Regions from separate parts of the Fusicatenibacter faecihominis genome, predicted to be linked through region 1. Evidence: predicted binding sites of a transcription regulator. Region 1 holds the regulator's gene; each other region holds the start of a gene.
What was found. The regulator Rex, encoded in region 1, represses fermentation and respiration genes when NADH is low (regulators of the CRP and FNR family bind a similar motif). The targets are predictions, from matches to a motif close to ATTGTTAANTANTTAACAAT.

Region 1 (3,279 bases):
ATATTCAGGGCATCCGCATCCAGCACCAGCGGGATTTTGGCCTGTGTTAGCACACAGGCGAGCTCTTTTTCCGCAGCTTCTCCGGTAGAAAGGCCGGGACCAATCCCTGCGGCATCCGCCCAAGAGAGCGCATTTACCAGCGTTTCTTCGGAGAGCATTTCCTCCGTGGTCAGAACCGCCTCCGGAAAAAGTGTCTGCAGAATCTCCCGGTTGCAGCCTTCCGTCACGACCCGGACCAGGCCAGTTCCCGTGATGGCTGCCGCTTTTCCGGAAAGATAGGCGGCTCCCGCCATATTCCGGCTGCCCGCCATGAGACAGGCTTTTCCGAAGGTTCCTTTGTTTCCGAAGGCTTTCCTTGTGGGAAGCAGAGAAAAAATCCCACGGTCCGGAGCCTGTACCCTGGGAAACTGCCCCTTGAAGCCTTCTTTTGTGATGCCGATATCCAGAAGAAACGTCCGCCCGGCATACTCTGTCCCCGGATAAAGCACATGGCCCAGCTTCCGGAAAGCCAGAGCTCCGGTCACAGCCGCCCGGACGGCTGTTCCCTGGACGCTACCGTCATCGGAGGAAATCCCCGAAGGGATATCCACAGCAAAAACCTTCGCCGGATGGCGGTTGATGCTCTCGATGACCTCCCGGTAGCTTCCTTTCACTTCCCGGGAGAGGCCGGAGCCGAAAACGGCATCCACAATAGTAGTATATTCACCGGCGGGAAGATTTCGCACAAATTTCATGCCATAATTTTCGCAGATTTTCTTCTGGAGGGCTGCCTCCTTTGAGAGGTGGTCCGGATTTCCGACAAACCAGAGCTCCGCCTCAATGCCTTTCAGATAAAGAATCCTTGCCATCGCAAAGCCGTCGCCGCCGTTGTTCCCGCTTCCGGAAACCACAAGCACCCGGGAAAGGTCAAAACCTTCCCGCTCCATAAGCTCCACAGAGGCTAAGGCCGCCCGCTCCATCAGGACCAAGGAGGGAACTCCATACTCCTCGATCACACAGTGATCCGCCCGGCGCATTTCCTCTGCCGATACCAGATATTCCATGAAAAACCCCCTTTTTAGACACGAAAAGGACGCGCTAAAACAGGGTCTTACCGCGTCGTTTTCTTTACTTTTCTTTTGTCCTGCTCTTTTTCTGGGTCTTGTCTTTATAATTGCTCATGTTGTAGGAAAGCTGCATGAGACTGTCAGAAAGATGAACACTCTCCACGATCACATCCTCCGGAAGCTTCAGATCCGTATGAGCAAAATTCCAGATCGCCTTCACGCCGTTGGCTGTCACCAGCTCCGCCATGGCTTTCGCCTGGTTTCTGGGCAGCGTCAGAGCTGCGATCTGCACATCATTTTCTTTCAGATACCGAGGAAGCTCACTCACCATACGGATCGGAATATCCCGCACCATGGTCCCGTCAAGTTCCGGGTCCACATCAAAAATTCCAATCACCTTAAATCCCCAGCGGGCAAATTTAGAATAATTTGCCAGCGCCTGTCCCAAGTTACCTGCACCGAGAATGATCATATTGTAGGTACGGTCCAATCCCAGAATCTTTCCAATTTCCGTATGCAGATGCTGTACGTTGTAGCCGTAGCCCTGCTGGCCGAAGCCGCCGAAATTGTTCAGATCCTGCCGGATCTGTGATGCTGTCACCTGCATCTTGTCACTCAGCTCGTTGGATGAAATCCTCTCGACTCCGCTTTCCAGAAGATCTCCCAGGTAACGATAGTATCGCGGCAGACGTTTGATCACTGCCCGCGAAATCGTTTTTCGTTCCACTTTATACCATCCTTCCTAGTTCCTCAAAGACCCAAAAGGTCTTTTTCCATATTATATCCAATCCCTTTAAGATTGTCAAATAAATATCAAATCTTTCGAATGGTACAAAGTACACTGATTTTTAAAGGCGCGTCATGACAAAGATGTTATAGATGGCCTGGATCGCCGGCTCAAAGTCTTCGTTTTTCACACCGATAATGATGTTGAGCTCACTGGAACCCTGATCGATCATCTTGACATTAACGTTCGCGTGGGACAGGGCAGAGAAAATACGTCCGGCCGTGCCGCGGTTGGAACGCATGCCTCTTCCCACCACAGCGATGAGGGCCAGATCCGACTCCAGCTCGATAGAATCCGGGCTGACTGCCCGATGAATACCGGCCAGAACTTTCTGTTCCTTCTCTTCAAACTCGCTCTGATGGACAAAGACCGTCATGGTGTCGATGCCGGAGGGCATATGCTCGAAGGAGATGCCGTTTTTCTCGAAAACTTCCAGCACTTTCCGGCCAAAGCCCACCTCGGAGTTCATCATATCCTTCTCGATGTTGAGGGCAGCAAACCCCTTCTTTCCAGCGATGCCGGTAATCGTGTATTTCGGCTTCCGGCAGGTGCTCTCCACGATGAGGGTACCCTTGTCTTCCGGCGCGTTGGTGTTGCGGATATTGATGGGGATGCCTTCCTTTCGTACAGGAAAGATGGCCTCCTCATGGAGTACAGTGGCTCCCATGTAGGACAGTTCCCGGAGTTCACGGTAGGTGATGGTCTCGATGACCTCGGGATTTACCACGATCCTGGGATCGGTAACAAGGAAACCGGAAACGTCGGTCCAGTTCTCATAGATATCTGCATGGATGGCAGCAGCAACCAGAGAACCGGTGATATCGGAACCGCCTCTGGAAAAGGTGATGACATGACCGTCCGGCAGAGCGCCGTAGAAACCCGGAATCACGGCATTTTTCATATCTTTGAGCCGTTCGCCCAGAACTTCTGTGGTCTTGTCCATATCAAAGCTTCCGTCTTCACAGAAAACGATCACTTCTGCAGCATCCACAAATTCATATCCCAGATAATTCGCCATGACGATACCGTTCAGATATTCGCCTCTGGATGCGGCATAATCTTTTCCTGCCTTGCCTGCAAAGTTCTCACGGATCAGGGAAAATTCCTTTTCCAGAGAAAGTTTCAGTTCCAGGCCGTCAATGATCTCCTGATAGCGCTGCTCGATCTGACGGAGCTCCCTGCCGAAATCCTTCCCTTCTGCTGCCAGGGCATAGCAGGCGTAAAGCATATCTGTCACCTTCGTGTCCTTGTCAAAGCGTTTGCCCGGCGCGGAAGGTACCACAAAACGTCTGCCTGCATCGGAACGAATGATCGCTCCTACTTTTTTGAACTGTTCGGCGCTGGCAAGAGAACTACCGCCGAATTTTACAACTTTTTTCATCTTCTCTCCTCCTGATCTTATGTATACTCTGTCGCTTCACCTTACTGCTGTCTATAAATCTTAGC
Region 2 (3,279 bases), on a different contig from region 1:
GAGCCAACCGGGCCAAGAGCCTTTTCCTCTCCAGCATGTCCCACGATATCCGTACTCCCATGAACGGCATTGTCGGAATGACGGCCATCGCCATGAAAAATCTGGACAACCGGGAGCGGGTGGAGGACTGCTTAAGAAAGATCGACGACTCCTCCAGGCTTCTCTTAAGCCTCATCAACGATGTCCTTGATATGTCCAAAATCGAGAGTGGCCGGATGGAACTGAGCCGCCAGCGGATTTCCCTGAAAAAGCTGATGAACGAATCGGCGGAGGTCACAGCGACGGAAGCTCGGAAAAAGAAACAGGATTTCCGGGTGGAGATCGATCTCATCCACGAGTACGTCCAGGGCGATCCTGTGCGCCTTCGCCAGGTATTTATCAACCTTGTCTCCAACGCTGTGAAATATACGCCGGAGGGCGGCCGGATCCGCATGCGCCTGATGGAATTTCCGAATAAAACGGGCGAAGAGTGCCGCTACCGCTTCCAGGTGGAGGATAACGGCATCGGTATGTCGAAGGAGTTTCTTGAAAAGGTTTTCGAACCCTTTACGAGAGCTGATAACAGCATGACCCAGAAGAACCAGGGAACGGGACTCGGCCTTTCCATCACCCATTCCGTGGTGGAGATGATGGGCGGCGTCATCGAGGTGAAGAGCGAACCTGGAAAAGGAAGCATTTTTACCGTCATCTTACAGTTCTCGGCAGAAGAAGCACCAGAGAAAAAAGAAGAAAGCGGCCAGGAGAAAAAACGGCCGGCTGCAAGCTTTGAAGGCTTCCGAGCTCTTCTGGCGGAGGATAACGAGCTTAACCGGGAGATCGCCGAAACCTTCCTGGAGGACTTTGGTATAAAGGCAGAGTCCGTTGTCAACGGACAGGAGGCAGTGGAGCTTCTGAAAAAACGCGGCGATGGCTACTTCGATGTGGTCTTTATGGATATCCAGATGCCGGTGATGAACGGCTACCAGGCGACCCGGGCCATCCGGGAGCTTCATACCCCCTATACCGATCAGCTTCCCATCATTGCCATGACGGCCAATGCCTTTGCGGAGGATGTGCAGGAGGCTTTCCGGGCCGGCATGAACGAGCATGTCACCAAGCCGGTGGATGTGCGGAAACTGGCCCTGGTTCTTGATAAATATCTGAGTAGAACAGACCGATGAGCGACTCCTTTCCGGGGAAAACGGAAACCTGGAAAGGAGTTTTTTACATTAAAACTGTCTGTGCAATAAAGACAAGTGTAACCGGTAGGAAAATAAAGGGTTGACAATTCTTTCACAACGCGCTACACTTTAGTGAATTAAAGAGATAAGAGGAGGAAGCAAGTAGTGAAGAGAGTGTACAATTTTTCAGCTGGACCGGCTTGTCTGCCGGAAGAAGTATTAAAAGAAGCTGCGGAGGAAATGCTGGATTACAACGGTTCCGGAATGTCCGTGATGGAAATGAGTCACCGATCTTTGGCTTTCGACCAGATCATCAGGACCGCAGAACAGGATTTAAGGGATCTGATGCAGATTCCTGACAACTATAAAGTGCTTTTCTTGCAGGGCGGAGCGTCCCAGCAGTTCGCCATGATCCCCATGAACCTTATGAAGAACCGCGTGGCCGATTATATCGTCACCGGCCAGTGGGCGAAGAAGGCATGGCAGGAAGCACAGAAATACGGAAAGGCCAACAAGATCGCCTCTTCCGAGGATAAGACCTTTTCCTATATCCCGGACTGCAGCGATCTTCCTATCAGCCCGGATGCGGATTACGTCTACATCTGTGAAAACAATACGATTTACGGAACAAAATTCAAAGAACTCCCCAACACGAAAGGAAAGACTCTGGTGGCTGACGTGTCCTCCTGTTTCCTTTCCGAACCGGTGGATGTGACAAAATACGGCATTATCTACGGCGGCGTCCAGAAGAACATCGGCCCGGCCGGCATGGTCATCGCCATCATCCGTGAGGACCTTATCACTGAGGATGTCCTTCCGGGAACGCCCACGATGCTTACCTACAAGACCCACGCGGATGCGGGTTCTCTCTACAACACCCCCAACTGCTACTGCATTTACATGTGCGGCAAGGTCTTCAAATGGCTGAAAAAGAACGGCGGTCTCGCTGCCATGAAGGAAAAGAATGAGAAAAAAGCGGCGATTCTTTATAATTATCTCGACGAGAGCCGTCTCTTCCATGGCACCGTGGAAAAGAAAGACCGTTCCCTCATGAATGTGCCCTTTGTCACCGGCGATAAAGAGCTGGATGCCAAATTCGTCAAAGAGGCAGAGGCGGCAGGTCTTGTGAACCTGAAAGGCCACAGAACCGTGGGCGGCATGAGAGCCAGCATCTACAACGCCATGCCGCTGGAAGGCGTGGAGGCTCTCGTTGCCTTTATGAAAAAGTTTGAGGAGGAGAATGCGTGATGTTTAAATATACCTGCCTGAATGCGATTTCCGAGAAAGGCACGAGCCTTTTCGGAGCGGATTTTGAGAAAACAGAAGATATCAGGGAAGCCGACGCGGTCATGATCCGCAGCGCTTCCATGCATGAGATGGAACTTCCTCCGATGCTGGAGGCCGTGGCGAGAGCCGGAGCCGGCGTCAATAACATTCCCCTGGAAAAATGCGCGGAGCAGGGCATCGTGGTCTTCAACACCCCGGGAGCCAATGCCAACGGCGTGAAAGAGCTGGTTCTGGCCGGCCTGCTCCTGGCTTCGAGAGATATCATCGGCGGTGTCGCCTGGGTCCAGGGTGAAAAGGATAGCGAGGACCTTGGAAAACGGGCCGAGAAGGAGAAAAAGCATTTTGCCGGCTGCGAGCTCAAAGGAAAGAAGCTCGGCATCATCGGCCTGGGAGCCATCGGCGTTCTCGTGGCCAACGCGGCAGTCAATCTGGATATGGAGGTCTACGGCTATGATCCCTACATTTCCGTGGACGGCGCCTGGAAGCTCTCCAGAGACATCCATCATATCCAGGATGTGAACGATATCTACCGGGAATGCGATTATATCACGATCCATGTGCCGCTGCTCGACAGCACGAAAGAGATGATCAACGCCGATGCCCTGAATCAGATGAAGGACGGCGTGGTGATCCTGAATTTTGCCAGAGACCTTCTGGTGGATGAGAAAGCCATGATCGACGCCCTGAACCAGGGAAAAGTAAAACGCTATGTCGTGGACTTCCCCACACCGGCCATCGCGAAGACACCGGGAGCTATTGTGATTCCTCATCTCGGGGCTTCCACCCAGGAGTCCGAGGACAACTGCGCGAGAATGGCTGCGGAAGAGCTCAT
Region 3 (3,279 bases), on a different contig from region 1:
CGGCTCTCTGGGACTATGCAGAGAAACACGGTATCAAAATCGAAGGCTTGAAGAAACCCAAGTCAGACATTCACGAGGGTGAAGAAGCCGAAGAAGAGGAATATTAAAAAAGTAAGCCCCGCAGGCAGCTGTCTGCAGGGCTTTTTCTTTTTAAAAGGTTTCCACCGGATAAAAAACGGGCATCCGCTCCTCAAATACCGTATAATAGCGGAAACCACATTCCTTTAAGAGAGCCGGAATTTTCTCAAAATCCCAGGCCAGCTGCTCCGGAGCATGGCCGTCACAGCCGATGGTGAGGATTTCGCCGCCGAGTTCCATGTATCTTTTTAAGATTGCTTCCGTGGGATTGGGATGACCAAGGCCGTATTTATAACCGGCGGTGTTGAGCTCCAGCCCCACATCTTTCCGGATCAGGGTCTTTAAAATCTCATCCAGAACCTCTCGATAGGCCTCATAAGTATAGTGTTGATTTTTATTGGGGCCGTAGCGCACCACATAGTCGATGTGGCCGTAGACGTCCATCTCGTCAAAGACAGCCAGATTTTCGAGGATGCTCTCGAAATATTCGAGATAGGCTTGCGACTCCGTTTTTCCCTCATAAAAAGCAGGAAAGTAGGGGTCCTTCCCGTGGACTACATGGGAGGAGCCGATGACGAAATCAAAGGGCCATTCCGAGAGATATTTCCGGTGCCGTCCAGCCAGGTGAGGCTGTAAGCCCAGCTCGATGCCGAAAAGAAGCTCGATCTGATCCTGGTATTTTTCCTTCATCTGAAGGAATTTCTCGTGATAACTTCTGGTATCCACTTCAAAAACTCCCGGTTCCTCCGGATAGTCCATATCCATGTGTTCCGTGAAGCACATGGTCCGAAGCCCCTTCTTGAGCCCTTCCTGGATCATCTGCTCCATGGGGGCATCAGAATCCCCGGAAAAGGAGGAGTGAATATGAAAATCAACCGCCATAATAAGCCTTCTTTCTTAGTTTTTGGTAATTTCATGATATATAAAAAAAGAGCAAAAGTAAAGCCAAAGTCTAAAAAGAGAATAAAATTTGAAATGGGACTTGAATTTTCCGTATGAATTAGGTAAAATAAGGGCAAGTTGATGTATCTTTAACAATCTGCTGAAAGAGAATTGAAGACGCATTTACATGAAACTATCAAATTACTTTTAGGAGGAATATTATCATGGCAGTAAAAGTAGCGATTAATGGATTCGGACGTATTGGACGTCTTGCATTCAGACAGATGTTTGGTGCTGAAGGCTTCGAGGTTGTAGCAATCAACGACCTTACTTCCCCGAAAATGCTTGCTCACTTACTGAAATACGATTCCACTCAGGGTAAATACGCACTGGCTGACACTGTAAGTGCTGGTGAGGACTCTATCACTGTTGATGGAAAAGAGATTAAAATTTATGCAAAAGCAAACGCAGCAGAGCTTCCGTGGGGAGAGATTGGTGTTGATGTAGTTCTGGAGTGTACCGGATTCTACACCTCCAAAGCAAAAGCACAGGCTCATATCGATGCAGGCGCTAAGAAAGTTGTTATTTCCGCTCCGGCTGGTAACGACCTTCCGACCATCGTTTACAATGTAAACCATGAGACCCTGACCAAAGATGACAACATCATCTCCGCAGCATCCTGCACCACCAACTGCCTGGCTCCGATGGCAAAAGCTCTGAACGACCTGGCAGCTATCAAATCCGGTATCATGTGCACCATTCATGCATACACCGGTGACCAGATGACTCTGGATGGCCCGCAGAGAAAAGGCGATCTGAGAAGATCCCGTGCAGCTGCTATCAACATCGTTCCGAACAGCACCGGCGCTGCAAAAGCAATCGGACTGGTTATCCCGGAACTGAACGGCAAACTGATCGGTTCTGCTCAGCGTGTACCGACCCCGACCGGTTCTACCACCATCCTGACTGCTGTTGTTGAAGGAAATGTAACCAAAGAGCAGATCAACGCTGCTATGAAGGCTGCTTCCAACGAGTCCTTCGGTTACAACGAGGATGAGATCGTATCCAGCGATATCGTTGGTATGAGATTCGGTTCTCTGTTCGATGCAACTCAGACCATGGTTCTTCCGCTGGAGAATGGTACTACTGAGGTTCAGGTAGTTTCTTGGTATGACAATGAGAACTCCTACACCAGCCAGATGTGCAGAACAATCAAATACTTCGGTAAACTGCTGGAGAAATAATTCTGTAAGGTAAGGCTCATAAAGGGTCCGGTCGATTTGGACCGGGCCCTTTTTCGCGAGAAAACAAAGAAATCGCGTTATTTATCTATTTTAAGGAGGGTATTCCCATGCTTAACAAAAAATCTGTTGATGATATCAATGTGAAAGGAAAACGTGTCCTGGTTCGCTGCGACTTTAACGTTCCCCTTCAGGATGGAAAGATCACAGACGAGAACCGTCTGGTAGCTGCTCTGCCGACCATCAAAAAATTGATCGCTGACGGCGGAAAAGTAATCCTTTGCTCCCATCTTGGAAAACCCAAGGGAGAGCCGAAACCCGAGCTGTCTCTGGCTCCGGTAGCTGCACGTCTCACCGAGCTTCTTGGTCAGGAAGTAAAATTCGCTGCTGATCCGGAAGTTGTAGGACCGAACGCAAAAGCTGCTGTAGCTGAGATGAAAGACGGTGATGTCATCCTTCTGGAGAACACCCGTTATCGCGCAGAGGAGACCAAGAACGAGGACAACTTCTCCAAAGAGCTGGCTTCCCTTTGTGATGTATTTGTAAACGATGCATTCGGTACCGCTCACAGAGCACACTGCTCCAACGTTGGCGTTACCAAGTTCGTAGATACCTGCGTTGTAGGTTATCTGATGCAGAAAGAGATCGATTTCCTCGGCAATGCCGTAGAGAATCCGGAGAGACCCTTCGTTGCCATCCTGGGCGGCGCTAAGGTTTCCAGCAAGATCTCTGTTATCGAGCGTCTTCTGGACAAAGTAGATACTCTGATCATCGGCGGTGGTATGTCCTATACCTTCTCCAAAGCTCTGGGCGGCCACATCGGTACTTCCCTCTGCGAGGATGATTACATGGAGTATGCTCTGAACATGCTGAAAAAAGCTGAGGAGAAAGGTGTGAAACTGCTTCTCCCGGTTGATAACCGTATCGGTGACAGCTTCTCCAACGACTGCAACATCCAGGTTGTAAAACGCGGCGAGATCCCCGATGGTTGGGAAGGAATGGACATCGGACCGGAGACCGAGAAGCTCTTCGCAGATGCAGTCAAAGACGCTAAGACCGTTGTTTGGAACGGACCGAT

Region 2: the regulator Rex is predicted to act here: its motif matches at 1,260-1,279, upstream of serC (3-phosphoserine/phosphohydroxythreonine transaminase).
Region 3: the regulator Rex is predicted to act here: its motif matches at 1,098-1,117, upstream of gap (type I glyceraldehyde-3-phosphate dehydrogenase).

The regions. Positions count from the first base shown of each region.
Region 1 is NZ_JAJEPR010000004.1:122,946-126,224, reverse strand. Features, by position in the region: gene LKD71_RS03600 (NAD(P)H-hydrate dehydratase) at 1-1,043, opposite strand, end outside; gene LKD71_RS03595 (redox-sensing transcriptional repressor Rex) at 1,108-1,773, opposite strand; gene LKD71_RS03590 (aspartate kinase) at 1,895-3,214, opposite strand.
Region 2 is NZ_JAJEPR010000028.1:32,093-35,371, forward strand. Features, by position in the region: gene LKD71_RS13510 (ATP-binding protein) at 1-1,160, shown strand, start outside; gene serC (3-phosphoserine/phosphohydroxythreonine transaminase) at 1,326-2,408, shown strand; gene LKD71_RS13520 (phosphoglycerate dehydrogenase) at 2,408-3,279, shown strand, end outside.
Region 3 is NZ_JAJEPR010000009.1:5,393-8,671, reverse strand. Features, by position in the region: gene nifU (Fe-S cluster assembly scaffold protein NifU) at 1-107, shown strand, start outside; gene LKD71_RS07090 (histidinol-phosphatase HisJ family protein) at 151-960, opposite strand; gene LKD71_RS18130 (hypothetical protein) at 943-1,077, shown strand; gene gap (type I glyceraldehyde-3-phosphate dehydrogenase) at 1,185-2,204, shown strand; gene LKD71_RS07080 (phosphoglycerate kinase) at 2,312-3,279, shown strand, end outside.